DNA from 4 places in the Bacillus sp. CGMCC 1.60114 genome. Region 4 is predicted to be linked to each of the others. Evidence: riboswitches for the same ligand, from Rfam matches in the RefSeq annotation. Region 4 holds a riboswitch; each other region holds the start of a gene.

Region 1 (3,167 bases), on a different contig from region 4:
TAATTGCCAATATATTCTGAACCATCTGCCAAGTAAGCTCCATAAGGACCGATAGATGCAACAACCAATGGTTTAGGCCTATTCGTTTGCGTATTCTTCTTCCAGTAATCATCCCTTGCTCTTCTTGCAAGTAACACTGTTTGCTTAATTAACTCTAAAGCTTCCTTTTCTTGTATTCCGCGCCCAGAAAAACCATCAACAGTAGCTTGATAGCTTGCCGTAATGGCACAGTCCGCTCCAGCATGAAAATAGTCAGAGTGGACCTTATAAATTAATTCCGGATTCTCAAGTAATACACGTGCTGACCAAAGGGAATCGTTCAAATTACATCCGTGTGACTCCAGTTCTGTAGCCAGCGCTCCGTCAAGCAGCATAATTGAATGTTGAGATAAAATTGCATCAATTGGATTGATTTTGTTGGACATAATCTATTCCCCTTTTCTTTACATTTTGTGTTAGATAATAACTTCCGTAGCAAAACAATATAAATGGAACACCACAATATAAAGCAATTCGTTGTGTAGGATCAAACGCAATCCCGACACATGACGCAAAACAAATGATAAAAGAAGCGATTGGTACCAGCGGATAGAATGGTGTACGATAGACCAAGTCATCTGCAGAATTTCCTTCTTTTACATATTGTCTGCGAAATAGGAACTGTGAAGCACTAATACTCATCCAAACTACAACCACTGCTAAACCTGAAATGGAAACTAGCACAATATACACAGTATCCGGTGCCACGATACTTGAGAACAGAGCCAAAGCTCCTCCCAACATGCTGAAAATGACCGCATTGATTGGAACACCCTGTTTTGTCATTTTTGCAAAAATAGGAGATATTGTGTTCTTATTGGCAAGCGACCACAGCATTCTAGAAGAGGCATAAAGACCTGAGTTTGCAGCAGATAGAATAGCCGTTAGTATAACGAAATTCATAATATCTGCCGAATATGGCACCCCAACTCGTTCAAGAACGGCAACAAAGGGGCTCTCTAATACTCCTGCATCGGAACTAGGTAATAACGCAGATAAAACAATGATCGTTCCTACAAAAAAGATAATCAATCTCCACAAAGTAATACGAATGGCCTTAGGTATCGCTGTTTCTGGATTCACTGTTTCACCGGCCGCAATTCCTATTAATTCCGTTCCTGAAAAAGCAAAATTAACGGCAAGCATCGTCATTATAATGGCAAAAGCACCATGAGGAAATAGACCTGTACTTATAAAGTTAGAAAAGAATGGCGCTGGCTTTGAATGAGCCATCGGAACAAAACCTACTATTGCTGCTGCTCCTAAAACAATAAATATTACAATAGCTATTACCTTTATAGAGGCAAACAAAAATTCAGATTCAGCAAAAAATTTAACCGTCAGTACATTTAATACAAAGATTAAAATGGCAAAAAGTGCACTCCATATCCAGACATTGATGGATGGAAACCATCTCTGCATAAGCAACCCTGCAGCAGTAAATTCAGAACCTAAAGCAACAGTCCAAGTTAACCAGTACAACCAAGCTACGGTATACCCTGTCCCTGGTCCAATGTATTTAGATGCATAACTATGAAATGCACCTGTTTCAGGCATATGTACGGAAAGCTCACCTAAACACAGCATAACTAGATAAACCACTAGTGCACCAATCAGGTAGGAAAGAATTGTACCAAATGGGCCAGCTTGTTGAATCGTGTAACCTGAACTTAGAAATAATCCAGTTCCAATTACTCCACCAAGTGATAACATAACTAAATGACGTGCTTGCATTTTCCTTTGAAATTCTTTCCTATTTTGGTTTTCCATTCCTACTCTCCTCCTACTATCCAGAGAAAACAAAAACGCACTCTATAAAAGAGTGCGTGGCTGACAAATAAAAACGTACCCTCCTATCTATCAGGTTCATCACCCGCTGGAATTAGCACAGTATCTTAAGCAGACCTGTTGCTGAGGTTTCGTAGGGCCAGTCCCTCCACCTCTCTGGATAAGAATATTTTTTTATAACCTTATCAATCTATGTAAAAATTGTCAATGTGTTTCTGCACTTATAAATACCTCCTAATTTATTTACTTGTTTTTCCCGCTATTCGCTGGCAGTAAGATCCTTTATTCAGAAAGGAATAAAGAAAATATGCAGAGAATAACTGCTGGCATGTGCCCGATTGGTTCAATTAACCATTAATAGGAGCTGCCACCACTGATGGAAGTTTCACTTTATAAAACGTATTTATCTTCCGTATATAAACTGGAAAATAAAGTTTGTTTATCATTCCTTATTATTCTAAACTCTCATCAAACTTGAACAAATACTGAAGGGGATCTAGACGAAACAAAATAAAAGCGCTTGCATAATTAAAAATCCGAGTTATAATACTTGTATACAAGTATACTTGATTAACATGAGGTGACGTTATGACGGAATCAATGGAATTTCTTTATCCTGAAAAATGGCTTTCAAAAGCTTCTACTGGTGATCGTGTTGCAAGCGAACTTAGAATGCGTATTATTGCAGGTAAAATTGAAAGCGGTATCATTCTATCGGAAAATAAATTAGCTGCCGATTTTTCTGTAAGTCGGTCACCCGTTCGTGAAGCATTAAAAGTACTAGCTTCTGAAAATATAATTCGCTTAGAAAGAATGGGCGCCGTTGTCATTGGTTTAACCGAAAAAGAAATCGAAGAAATATATGATGTCCGTTTACTCATAGAAACGTTTATCTTTGAACGACTTGTAAAGATGGACACGAATGAGTTAGTAAAGGAACTAAATAAAATTATGGAAATGATGAAAATCGCCATCAAATATCATGATGCTGATGAGTTTTCTTATCAAGATGTCTTATTCCATGAAACGATTATTCGCACCATTCAGCATTCCCACATCCTGATGATTTGGAATAATTTAAAGCCTGTTATGGAAAGTTTAATCCTTTTATCAATGCGTACCCGCTTCAAGGAAAAGTATGAAGACTTTGAACGGGTTATTAAAAATCATGAGCTTTATATAAAAGCAATCGAATCAAAAGATCGAGCTCTCATGATTAAAGCCTTACATCAAAACTTTGATGATGTTCAAGGGAAAGTTGAAGATCTCTGGATGTCACAACAAATGTTATCTAAAGGAGTAGAGCAAGAACATGAGTAGCTATATGTTAGGTATAGATA
Region 2 (3,167 bases), on a different contig from region 4:
TTTGCGGTGCGGATCAGCAGATAATGTTGTTTTACCTGTTCCTGATAAACCGAAGAATAAAGCAACATCGCCTTCTTCACCTACGTTTGCAGAGCAGTGCATAGAAAAAATATCTTGTTCTGGAAGTAAGTAGTTCATGATAGAGAAAATTGATTTTTTCATTTCTCCAGCGTATTCTGTACCTCCGATTAATACGATACGCTTTTCAAATGAAACGATAATAAATGTTTCTGAGTTTGTGCCGTCAACTTCTGGATCTGCTTTAAAGTTTGGTGCAGATACAATTGTGAACTGTGCATCATGATTTTTTAATTCTTCCTCAGTTGGACGAATGAATAATTGATGTGCGAATAAGTTATGCCATGCATATTCATTAATAACTTGAAGAGGAAGACGGTAGCTGTGGTCTGCTCCTGCAAATCCTTTGAATACGAATAGCTCTTCTTTGTCTTTTAAGTATTCTAATACTTTTGTATATAATTTATTAAAATGCTCTTCAGAAATCGGTTGGTTTACAGAACCCCAAGCAATTTTATCCGTAACAGATGCTTCGTCTACAATAAATTTATCTTTCGGAGAACGTCCTGTATATTTTCCTGTTGAAACAGAAACAGCGCCAGTAGAAGTTAATCTGCCTTCTTTTCTCATTAATACTTTTTCCGTTAATTGCGGAACGCTCAATTGAACCTGTGCATTGCTTCCGTTTAATAGTTCATGTAATCCAATTTGGACATTCACAGTACTCATATTTAGATACCATCCTTTGTTTAATTTATAAATATTCTCGTAATCCCCACCAAGAGTATAACACAATCATATAAATAATGTATACTATTTATTTATTTTTGTTTGTGTTATTATATTATTTTTTTCCATAAATTTCTGTCGTTAAAAACTTATAGGAATATGTGTATTTGGATTGACAAATGAAAAGCATTTCTTTAGTATAGTTGAGGACGGATACTCTCTTATCCCGAGCTGGCGGAGGGACAGGCCCGATGAAGCCCGGCAACCTCACTTGTATGTACGACAAGTTCAAGTGAATAGGTGCTTAAACCTGTGCGAGGTGTAATGTCTCGAACGATAAGAGCGAAGGGCAAAAAGCAGTATGCAAGTAGCGAATACAACCTTTCCTCTATTAATTAGGAAAGGTTTTTCTTTTGCGCTTGTGGGAGAATACATGAATGTCGCAGTTTGTGGCAAATTAAGGATGAGTTCCGTACAATATATACATTTACTGTAGGGAGGTTTACCACATGACAAAAAAACGTCATCTGTTCACATCTGAGTCTGTAACTGAAGGACACCCAGATAAAATTAGTGACCAAATTTCTGATTCAATTTTAGATGCAATCTTAGCAAAAGATGCAAATGCACGTGTAGCTTGTGAAACAACAGTAACAACTGGTTTAGTATTGGTAGCGGGAGAAATTACGACTTCTACTTATGTAGATATTCCAAAAATCGTTCGTGAAACAATTAAAGGAATTGGTTATACTCGTGCAAAATACGGTTTCGATTCAGAAACTTGTGCAGTTTTAACATCTATCGATGAGCAGTCTGCTGACATCGCAATGGGTGTTGACAAAGCGTTAGAAGCACGCGAAGGTCAAATGACTGACGAAGAGATCGAAGCAATCGGTGCAGGCGACCAAGGTTTAATGTTTGGTTTCGCATGTAATGAAACAAAAGAATTAATGCCGCTTCCAATCTCTCTTGCTCATAAATTAGCTCGTCGTTTAACTGAAGTTCGTAAAGATGATACATTACCATACTTACGTCCAGACGGTAAAACACAAGTAACAGTTGAGTATGATGAAAACGGTAAACCAGTTCGCGTTGATACAATTGTAATCTCTACGCAACATCATCCAGAGATTTCTTGGGAACAAATCGATCGCAACTTAAAAGAATTCGTAATTCAACCAGTTGTACCAGCTGAATTAATCGATGAAGATACAAAATTCTTCATTAACCCAACTGGCCGCTTCGTTATCGGTGGACCACAAGGGGATGCTGGTTTAACAGGTCGTAAAATTATCGTAGATACTTACGGTGGATACGCTCGTCACGGCGGCGGTGCATTCTCTGGTAAGGATGCAACAAAAGTTGACCGTTCTGCAGCATACGCAGCTCGTTACGTTGCGAAAAACATCGTAGCAGCAGGTCTTGCTGACAAAGCAGAAGTACAACTTGCATACGCAATCGGCGTAGCGAAACCAGTATCTATCTCTGTTGATACATTCGGCACTGGAAAAGTATCTGAAGAAGTATTAGTAGAACTAATTCGCAGCAACTTCGATCTTCGCCCAGCTGGTATCATCAAAATGTTAGACTTACGTCGCCCAATTTACAAACAAACAGCAGCATACGGCCACTTCGGACGTACTGATGTAGACCTTTCTTGGGAGCGTACAGACAAAGCCGAAGCTTTAAAAGAGCAAGCTGGTCTATAATATAGGAAGAAAAAAGCTTTGCGCATGTGCGCAAAGCTTTTTTTATTTAAATCATACGGTGACGTAGTGTTGTAAACGAGAGTCCTAATACTCCCCAAAATGTGTATGTTTGTATGAATAAGTGTTAGGGTCTAATTTGTCATCAAGTAATGTTTTATTATAAGCAAGCACTCCTTTTCTTGCCGTATCTCCAATTTTTTGATAGCGATACGTATAGATAACATGTGGTTCATCCTTGTACATAACATCGACCGTATATCCGAACTTAAAGTCGTACCGTACTTCAAGACTTTTTAAATCATCTTTCTGGTCGCCTTGTGAGAATAAATACGCTTCTACTTTATGAGCTATGTGATTTTTATAAAATGAAGTACCGCCCAAAAAACAAATGATTACAAGTGTAATTATGAAAGCAATATTTCTTATTTTCATGCAATCACCTTTTTAGCATTTTAGTTGCTTTCCTGTTTTTCTAATTTTCCAACACAAGAAGTACAATACACTTCCCCACCGAGCTCAATATATTTTTGAATATTTGTTATACCGCTTGGCGGATATTGTATGTAAATCCAAGAACGTTCGTGTACTGCAATTTCCTTTCCGCATGATGTACACGCGGTTGATTTTTTACCGAACATTAATTATTGCCCCCTTGTGAACGGGATTTTCCAAAGCAGTATGCACTGCAAAGTAAAAAGATTGTTGCACATC
Region 3 (3,167 bases), on a different contig from region 4:
TCAACGAATGTGTAGGAAACGCCGTAACGAGAGAGAACTTCAGTTACAATTCGATACGTACCTCCATATACGTCTTCAGAAATAAGGACATGATCTCCTTGTGATAAAAGAAGAAAAGTTGTTGAAATAGCAGCCATGCCAGATGAGAAGGCAAACCCTTTGCTCCCACCTTCTAGTAAAGCAATCATTTCCTCAAGAGCTTCGCGCGTTGGATTTCCCGAACGACTATAATCATATTTTCCAAATGCATCTACATCAAACTGATGAAATGTAGATGTATTATAAACAGGAACATTTACAGCACCTGTTTGTTTGTCATGTTTAAAACGATTATGAAGTAAAAGCGTATCTAGGGAATAACTCATATTCTCACTCCTTCTTTTACTTGTTTGAGTGCTTGCTGTAAGTCTTGAATTAAATCATCTTGATTCTCAATTCCTACAGAGAAGCGGAGCAGACGATTACAAACACCGCGGGCAGTGCGAATCTTTTCTGGTATATCGGCATGCGTTTGTGTTGCTGGGTATGTAATGAAGCTTTCTACGCCGCCCAAACTTTCTGCGAACGTAATAAGAGAAAGAGATTGTAAGAATGGATCAATCCACGTTTCCTCTCGCAGTTTAAAAGAGATCATCCCACCTTTTCCTGGATAAAAAACATCGGTTATTGTTTCTTCTCCCTGTAAGTAAGCAACAATTGCTTTTGCGTTTTCTTCATGCTGCTTCATACGCAGTGCTAATGTTTTCATACCGCGTATTAAAAGCCAAGAATCAAATGGGCTTAACACAGCTCCAGATGCATTATGATAGTGAGCGAGTTCCTCGCATAACTTTGCCCCTTTAGCAACGACAAGTCCGCTTAATACATCGTTATGACCACCTAAATATTTTGTAGCACTATGCAGGACAATATCAGCACCTTTTGTTAATGGCTGTTGTAAATATGGTGTGTAGAATGTGTTATCAACAATAAGAAGTAAATTGTGACGTTTTGCAATGGTAGCAACTGCTGCGATGTCCGTTACTTGCATAAGTGGATTTGTTGGTGTTTCTATGAAAATTGCTTTTGTCCTTGGTGAAATTGCTTTTTCAATTTCTTGTATATGCTGTGTATCTACGTATCTACATCGAACATCCCATTTTTGTTCGTGCTCTGTAAATAAACGATATGTTCCGCCATATAAATCTTCAGATACAATAAGTTCGTCACCAGACCGGAATAGTGAAAGGACAAGAAGAACAGCCGCCATTCCTGAGCTACAGGCATAGCCTTGTTCGCCTTGTTCTAAGTCAGCGATTGCACGCTCTAATAGAAGACGTGTTGGGTTTCCAGTTCGGGAATAATCAAACCCTGTTGACTTTCCAATTCCTTCGTGACGATACGCAGTGGAGAAGTAAACGGGGGGATTTACTGTTCCTGTTGTTGTTTCACTGCGATTTCCAATTTGGGCAAGCTTCGTTTCAATTGTAGACATAATAGAATTCCTCCCTAATACAAAATAAAAAAGCCTTCTAAGAAGAAGGCTCATATGTGACGAATATAGTCTTCTTCTTATCTGTCAAATCAGTTCTGAATTTGCTGGAATTAGCACCTTATTAACAAATAAAAAATTTGTTAATGGTTGCTGAGGCGTCAATGGGCCAGTCCCTCGACCTCTCTCGATAAGAAAGTAAAATATAAAGTTTTTTATTATGTTTTTTACTTTACAACAAATTCAGAAAGAAACGCAACTATATTTTGAATAATTTTATTTTTCTTTATTTTCGTTGACTTTATTATTTCAACATGCTAAATTAATGAAAAAATTAACAAAGATTGTTAATGAGTGAACGGATGATGTTTACTTTGGCATTCACAATAGAATGAAACTCTTATCAAGAGTGGTGGAGGGAAAGGCCCTGTGAAACCCGGCAACCTTCAAACAACATGTTTGAGACGGTGCTAAGACCTGCAGAACAAATTGTTCTGAATGATAAGAGGAGGATGAAATGCTGTCCCCCTCTTCATTGAGAAGAGGGGGTTTTTATATTGAAAGGAAGAGAGGGAGATATGTGAAATTACTAGATTTATTGCAAAGAGGAATTGTCATTGGAGACGGGGCAATGGGAACATTGTTGCACTCTCATGGTTTACAAAGCTGCTTTGAAGAATTGAATTTATCTGAGCCGGAGCGGATTATTTCAATTCATAAACAATATGTTGCAGCTGGGGCAGATGTCATTCAAACAAATACATACGGAGCAAATGAAGGAAAACTTCGCATGTATGGATTAGAGGATCGCGTAAGGAAAATTAATCGTGCCGCTGTAAGGCATGCAAAAGCAGCAGCGACAGAAAAGAATGCAATTGTTGGAACAATTGGTGGGATGAAACACATTGGAGCAGTTACAACGAATGATATGGAACGAGAATTTATGCTTTTAGAGCAAGCAAATGCCCTGCTAGAAGAAAATGTTGATGGGCTATTATTAGAAACCTTTTATGATGAATTTGAATTGCTTCATGCAGTGAAAGTATTACGAAAGCAAACAAATATTCCTCTTATTGCACAGCTTGCTCTTCACTCAGCTGGTACAACTCAAAATGGAAATAACGTAGATGATGTATTGAAGCGTCTTATAGAGTACGGTGCAAATGTGGTTGGATTAAATTGTCAGTTAGGACCGCTTCATATGATTGAATCTTTTAAAACGATTGCAATTCCTGAATATGGCTATTTATCTGCGTATCCAAATGCCGGTCTTCCAAAATATGTAGAAGGTCGTTATGTATATGAAGGAAGCCCTGCTTATTTTGAAGAGATGGCGCCGGAATTTATTAAGCAAGGAGTTAGGTTACTTGGTGGTTGCTGCGGTACAACCCCTGCCCATATCGAAGCGATGAAGCGAGCACTTGAAAATAAGAGTCCTGTAACAGTTAAAGAAGTTGTAAAGTGTGCAGAAGTAATAGAAACGAAGCGTGTAAATACAGTGGATCGAATTACATTAGCAGAAAAAGCGAGGAAAAAAACAACAGTGATTGTTGAACTTGATCCGCCAAAAACATTGGATACACAAAGGTTTTTTGAAGGAGCAAAAGCGTTGAAGCGTGCGGGAGCAGATGCGATTACGTTAGCAGATAACTCCTTAGCATCACCTCGTGTATCAAATATGGCAATGGGTGCGTTA
Region 4 (3,167 bases):
TCATCACGAAAATATTTTCATTTTGTAATACTTTACGAGCGGGTAAATCCTTAGCAATGATGATCGGCATACTGTTTTCCTCCAGAAAGGGCTTCTGCTAAATCAGTAATAATATCCGCTGCATCTTCAATACCAACCGATAATCGAATTAAGTCAGGCGTTACACCTGCCAAACGCTGCTGTTCTTCAGTAAGCTGACGGTGCGTTGTGCTTGCAGGATGAATCACACAAGTTCTTGCATCTGCCACATGTGTCACTAATGCTGCGAGCTTCACATTTGCAATAAACTCCTTAGCGGATTCAATACCGCCTTTTACTCCAAACGTTAAAACACCGCTCGCACCTTTCGGTAAATATTTTTGTGCCAATGCATAATTTTCATTACCTTGAAGTCCTGGATAATTGACCCACTCAACGCGTTCATGCTGAGATAGCCACTGTGCAACAGCTAGTGCATTTTGACTATGACGCTCCATACGAAGATGCAGTGTCTCTAAACCAATATTACTCATATACGCATTGAATGGACTCATACAATTTCCATAGTCTCTTAATAACTGCACACGAGCTTTCACAATATATGCCGCTTGCCCAAATTTTTGTACGTAACTCACACCATGATAACTTGGATCTGGTTCAACAAATTCAGGAAACTTACTCCAATCGAAATTACCGCCATCAATGACAATGCCGCCAAGTGAACTTGCATGGCCATCAATATATTTCGTTGTAGAATGAACGACAATGTTTGCACCATGTTCAAATGCATGACATAAATACGGCGTCGCTAACGTATTATCGACGATAAATGGCACCTCAAGCTCTTTTGCTGCATCGGAAAGCTCTTTAAAATTAAGAACATTCATCGCTGGATTTCCAAGCGATTCTGCATATACAAGCTTTGTTTTCTCATTTGCGAGAGCAACAATTTCATCAGCGGCTAAATTTGGATTAAAGAAGGTAACCTCAATGCCAAGCTTCCGCAGACTAACTGCAAATAAATTAAATGTACCGCCGTATACTGTTGATGAGCAAAGCAGGTGATCACCGCTGCCGCAAATGTTTAATACCGCTAACATAATTGCAGCTTGCCCAGATGCAGTTGCAACCGCACCAACTCCGCCTTCTAACTCTGTCAGTTTCTGCTCAAATGCCGCAAGCGTTGGGTTACCAATACGGGTATAAATATAACCTTCTGCCTCTAAATTAAAAAGAGCTGCTAAATCGTCAGATGTATCGTATTTATACGTTGTGCTTTGATAAAGCGGCAAAACACGCGGTTCACCATTTTTCGGTGCGTAGCCACCTTGCACACAAATTGTCCCTTTTCCCCTTGTATCGCTCATCTCTCAATCCCCTTTCTTTCTTAACATAAAAAAACTGCCTCTTTCCTAAATAAGAAAGAAGCAGTTTAGATAAACGCTCGACATGTAGCCTTTCTTATCGTTCAGGAAATACCTGCAGGATTTGGCACAATTCCGCTTTACGGCTGTTGCCAAGGTTTCATAGGGCCCGGTCCCTCCACCTATTCTTGATAAGACTTATGCAATTACCGTTGATTTTATAGCAAATATTTCCTAGTGTCAATTTGTTTTTCTGAATTTTCGCGAAAAATATATAAAATTTAATTGTTTATTCATAGAATTCAAATTATATAAAAATAACATTAATGTTCTATCGAAAGATAAAAATACGTTTTAAAAACTCCACTTACTATGTAAAATTAAAGAGTTACATTTCATTTTAGTAACCATCAAAGCACATACAAAAAAGCAATTCCACTTACAAATGTTTTACAGTTTCATAAAATAATAATGCTAATTTTTGTAATGTATCTTGAATAAGTAGTTCACTTAAAAAGATAATATGCGTATTGAATTAGTTATCCAACTATTTTTGTATTAGAATCTCTTACTTTTTCATAATAGAATATAACATAAAGGAGGCATAAAGAATGGCTATTAGGAGAGGCATGCACTATTTACTCATCATGTACGGTGTGTTTCTAGGTGCCCTAGTTGGTGCTACAGTCTGGTTATTTTTAGTTGTCACAAATGCTGCAATTCAGTTTATTTGGGGATATTTACCTAAAGAATTCGGATCACCACCTTATTACACAATTTGTGTAACAATAATTGGTGGTGTTCTTGTCGGACTGTTACAGAAGTACTTCGGTACATACCCGCGTTTAATGCCAGAGGTAATGGCTGAATATAAGAAAACAGGTAGGATTGAGTACCGTTTTGTGCATCAAGCTACGTTAACGGCTATTATTGTTTTAGTATTTGGCGCAAGCTTAGGACCGGAAGCAGCACTTGTTGGGATTATAGGTGGACTTTGTACATGGGTTGGTGATCGCTTTAAATTTACTTTAAAAGGAATGCACGAACTAACAGAATTTGGGATTGGCGCTGCTTTAAGTGTTATTTTTAATGCACCGCTATTCGGTTATTTAGCTCCAAGAGAACATGAGGATACGCAACTCACTGAAGCTTTTAGAGGGAAAAAGACTATTGTATATCTCGCTACTACTTTTGCTGGTTTTTCTGTATATTTATTGCTTAGTCAGCTTGATAATCGAGGATCTTTTATTGTTAATTTTGGAGAAGGATCTTTTACATTCCATGAATGGATTGCCTTTCTTCCCCTTATTTGTATAGGTGCTGGTGCGGGCTATTTTTATTTTCAAATAGAACATATATTAGAAAAAATAGTACATCCTTTTCAAGAATATAAACTAACATTAGCGATTATAGGTGGCATTCTTTTAGGGATTGCAGGAACTTTACTTCCGTATACACTGTTTTCAGGAGAACACCAATTAAAAGAATTAGTACATGAATGGACAGAATTATCATTTGGGATACTGTTTCTTTCAGGGATTTTAAAATTATGTATAACGGCAGTTTGTTTAAATACAGGTTGGCGTGGTGGACATATTTTTCCGATTATATTTGCTGGTTCAAGTATTGGATATGCTGTGGCTACTATCGTACCGTTGGATCCAGTTGCTTCAGTAGCTATCGTGACGACAGCCATTTCAAGCTATGCAATACGAAAACCGCTCGCTATTACAGTATTATTACTTATGTTCTTCCCAATTAATTTATTGTTACCAATGATTGGAGCTGCAATCATCGGTAATGCATTTCCACTTCCAAATCATA

What was found. A riboswitch is a leader RNA that binds a small molecule or an ion and turns the genes downstream of it on or off. The one in region 4 is predicted to bind S-adenosylmethionine.
Region 1: another riboswitch for S-adenosylmethionine. It lies ahead of mmuP (S-methylmethionine permease); the one in region 4 lies ahead of ACFQZ1_RS01590 (bifunctional O-acetylhomoserine aminocarboxypropyltransferase/cysteine synthase).
Region 2: another riboswitch for S-adenosylmethionine. It lies ahead of metK (methionine adenosyltransferase); the one in region 4 lies ahead of ACFQZ1_RS01590 (bifunctional O-acetylhomoserine aminocarboxypropyltransferase/cysteine synthase).
Region 3: another riboswitch for S-adenosylmethionine. It lies ahead of ACFQZ1_RS03575 (bifunctional homocysteine S-methyltransferase/methylenetetrahydrofolate reductase); the one in region 4 lies ahead of ACFQZ1_RS01590 (bifunctional O-acetylhomoserine aminocarboxypropyltransferase/cysteine synthase).

Annotation. Positions count from the first base shown of each region.
Region 1 covers NZ_JBHTHG010000084.1:189,471-192,637, forward strand. Annotated here, with positions in the region: gene mmuM (homocysteine S-methyltransferase) at 1-425, opposite strand, end outside; gene mmuP (S-methylmethionine permease) at 400-1,809, opposite strand; SAM riboswitch class I at 1,890-1,994, opposite strand; gene ACFQZ1_RS12770 (GntR family transcriptional regulator) at 2,416-3,147, shown strand; gene gntK (gluconokinase) at 3,140-3,167, shown strand, end outside.
Region 2 covers NZ_JBHTHG010000108.1:91,734-94,900, forward strand. Annotated here, with positions in the region: gene pckA (phosphoenolpyruvate carboxykinase (ATP)) at 1-747, opposite strand, end outside; SAM riboswitch class I at 966-1,090, shown strand; gene metK (methionine adenosyltransferase) at 1,257-2,456, shown strand; gene ACFQZ1_RS16855 (DUF3139 domain-containing protein) at 2,541-2,888, opposite strand; gene ACFQZ1_RS16860 (hypothetical protein) at 2,909-3,094, opposite strand; gene ACFQZ1_RS16865 (hypothetical protein) at 3,094-3,167, opposite strand, start outside.
Region 3 covers NZ_JBHTHG010000007.1:83,350-86,516, reverse strand. Annotated here, with positions in the region: gene metC (cystathionine beta-lyase) at 1-365, opposite strand, end outside; gene ACFQZ1_RS03580 (methionine biosynthesis PLP-dependent protein) at 362-1,474, opposite strand; SAM riboswitch class I at 1,549-1,668, opposite strand; SAM riboswitch class I at 1,869-1,979, shown strand; gene ACFQZ1_RS03575 (bifunctional homocysteine S-methyltransferase/methylenetetrahydrofolate reductase) at 2,052-3,167, shown strand, end outside.
Region 4 covers NZ_JBHTHG010000004.1:82,397-85,563, reverse strand. Annotated here, with positions in the region: gene metA (homoserine O-acetyltransferase MetA) at 1-70, opposite strand, end outside; gene ACFQZ1_RS01590 (bifunctional O-acetylhomoserine aminocarboxypropyltransferase/cysteine synthase) at 51-1,346, opposite strand; SAM riboswitch class I at 1,438-1,541, opposite strand; gene ACFQZ1_RS01585 (chloride channel protein) at 1,955-3,167, shown strand, end outside.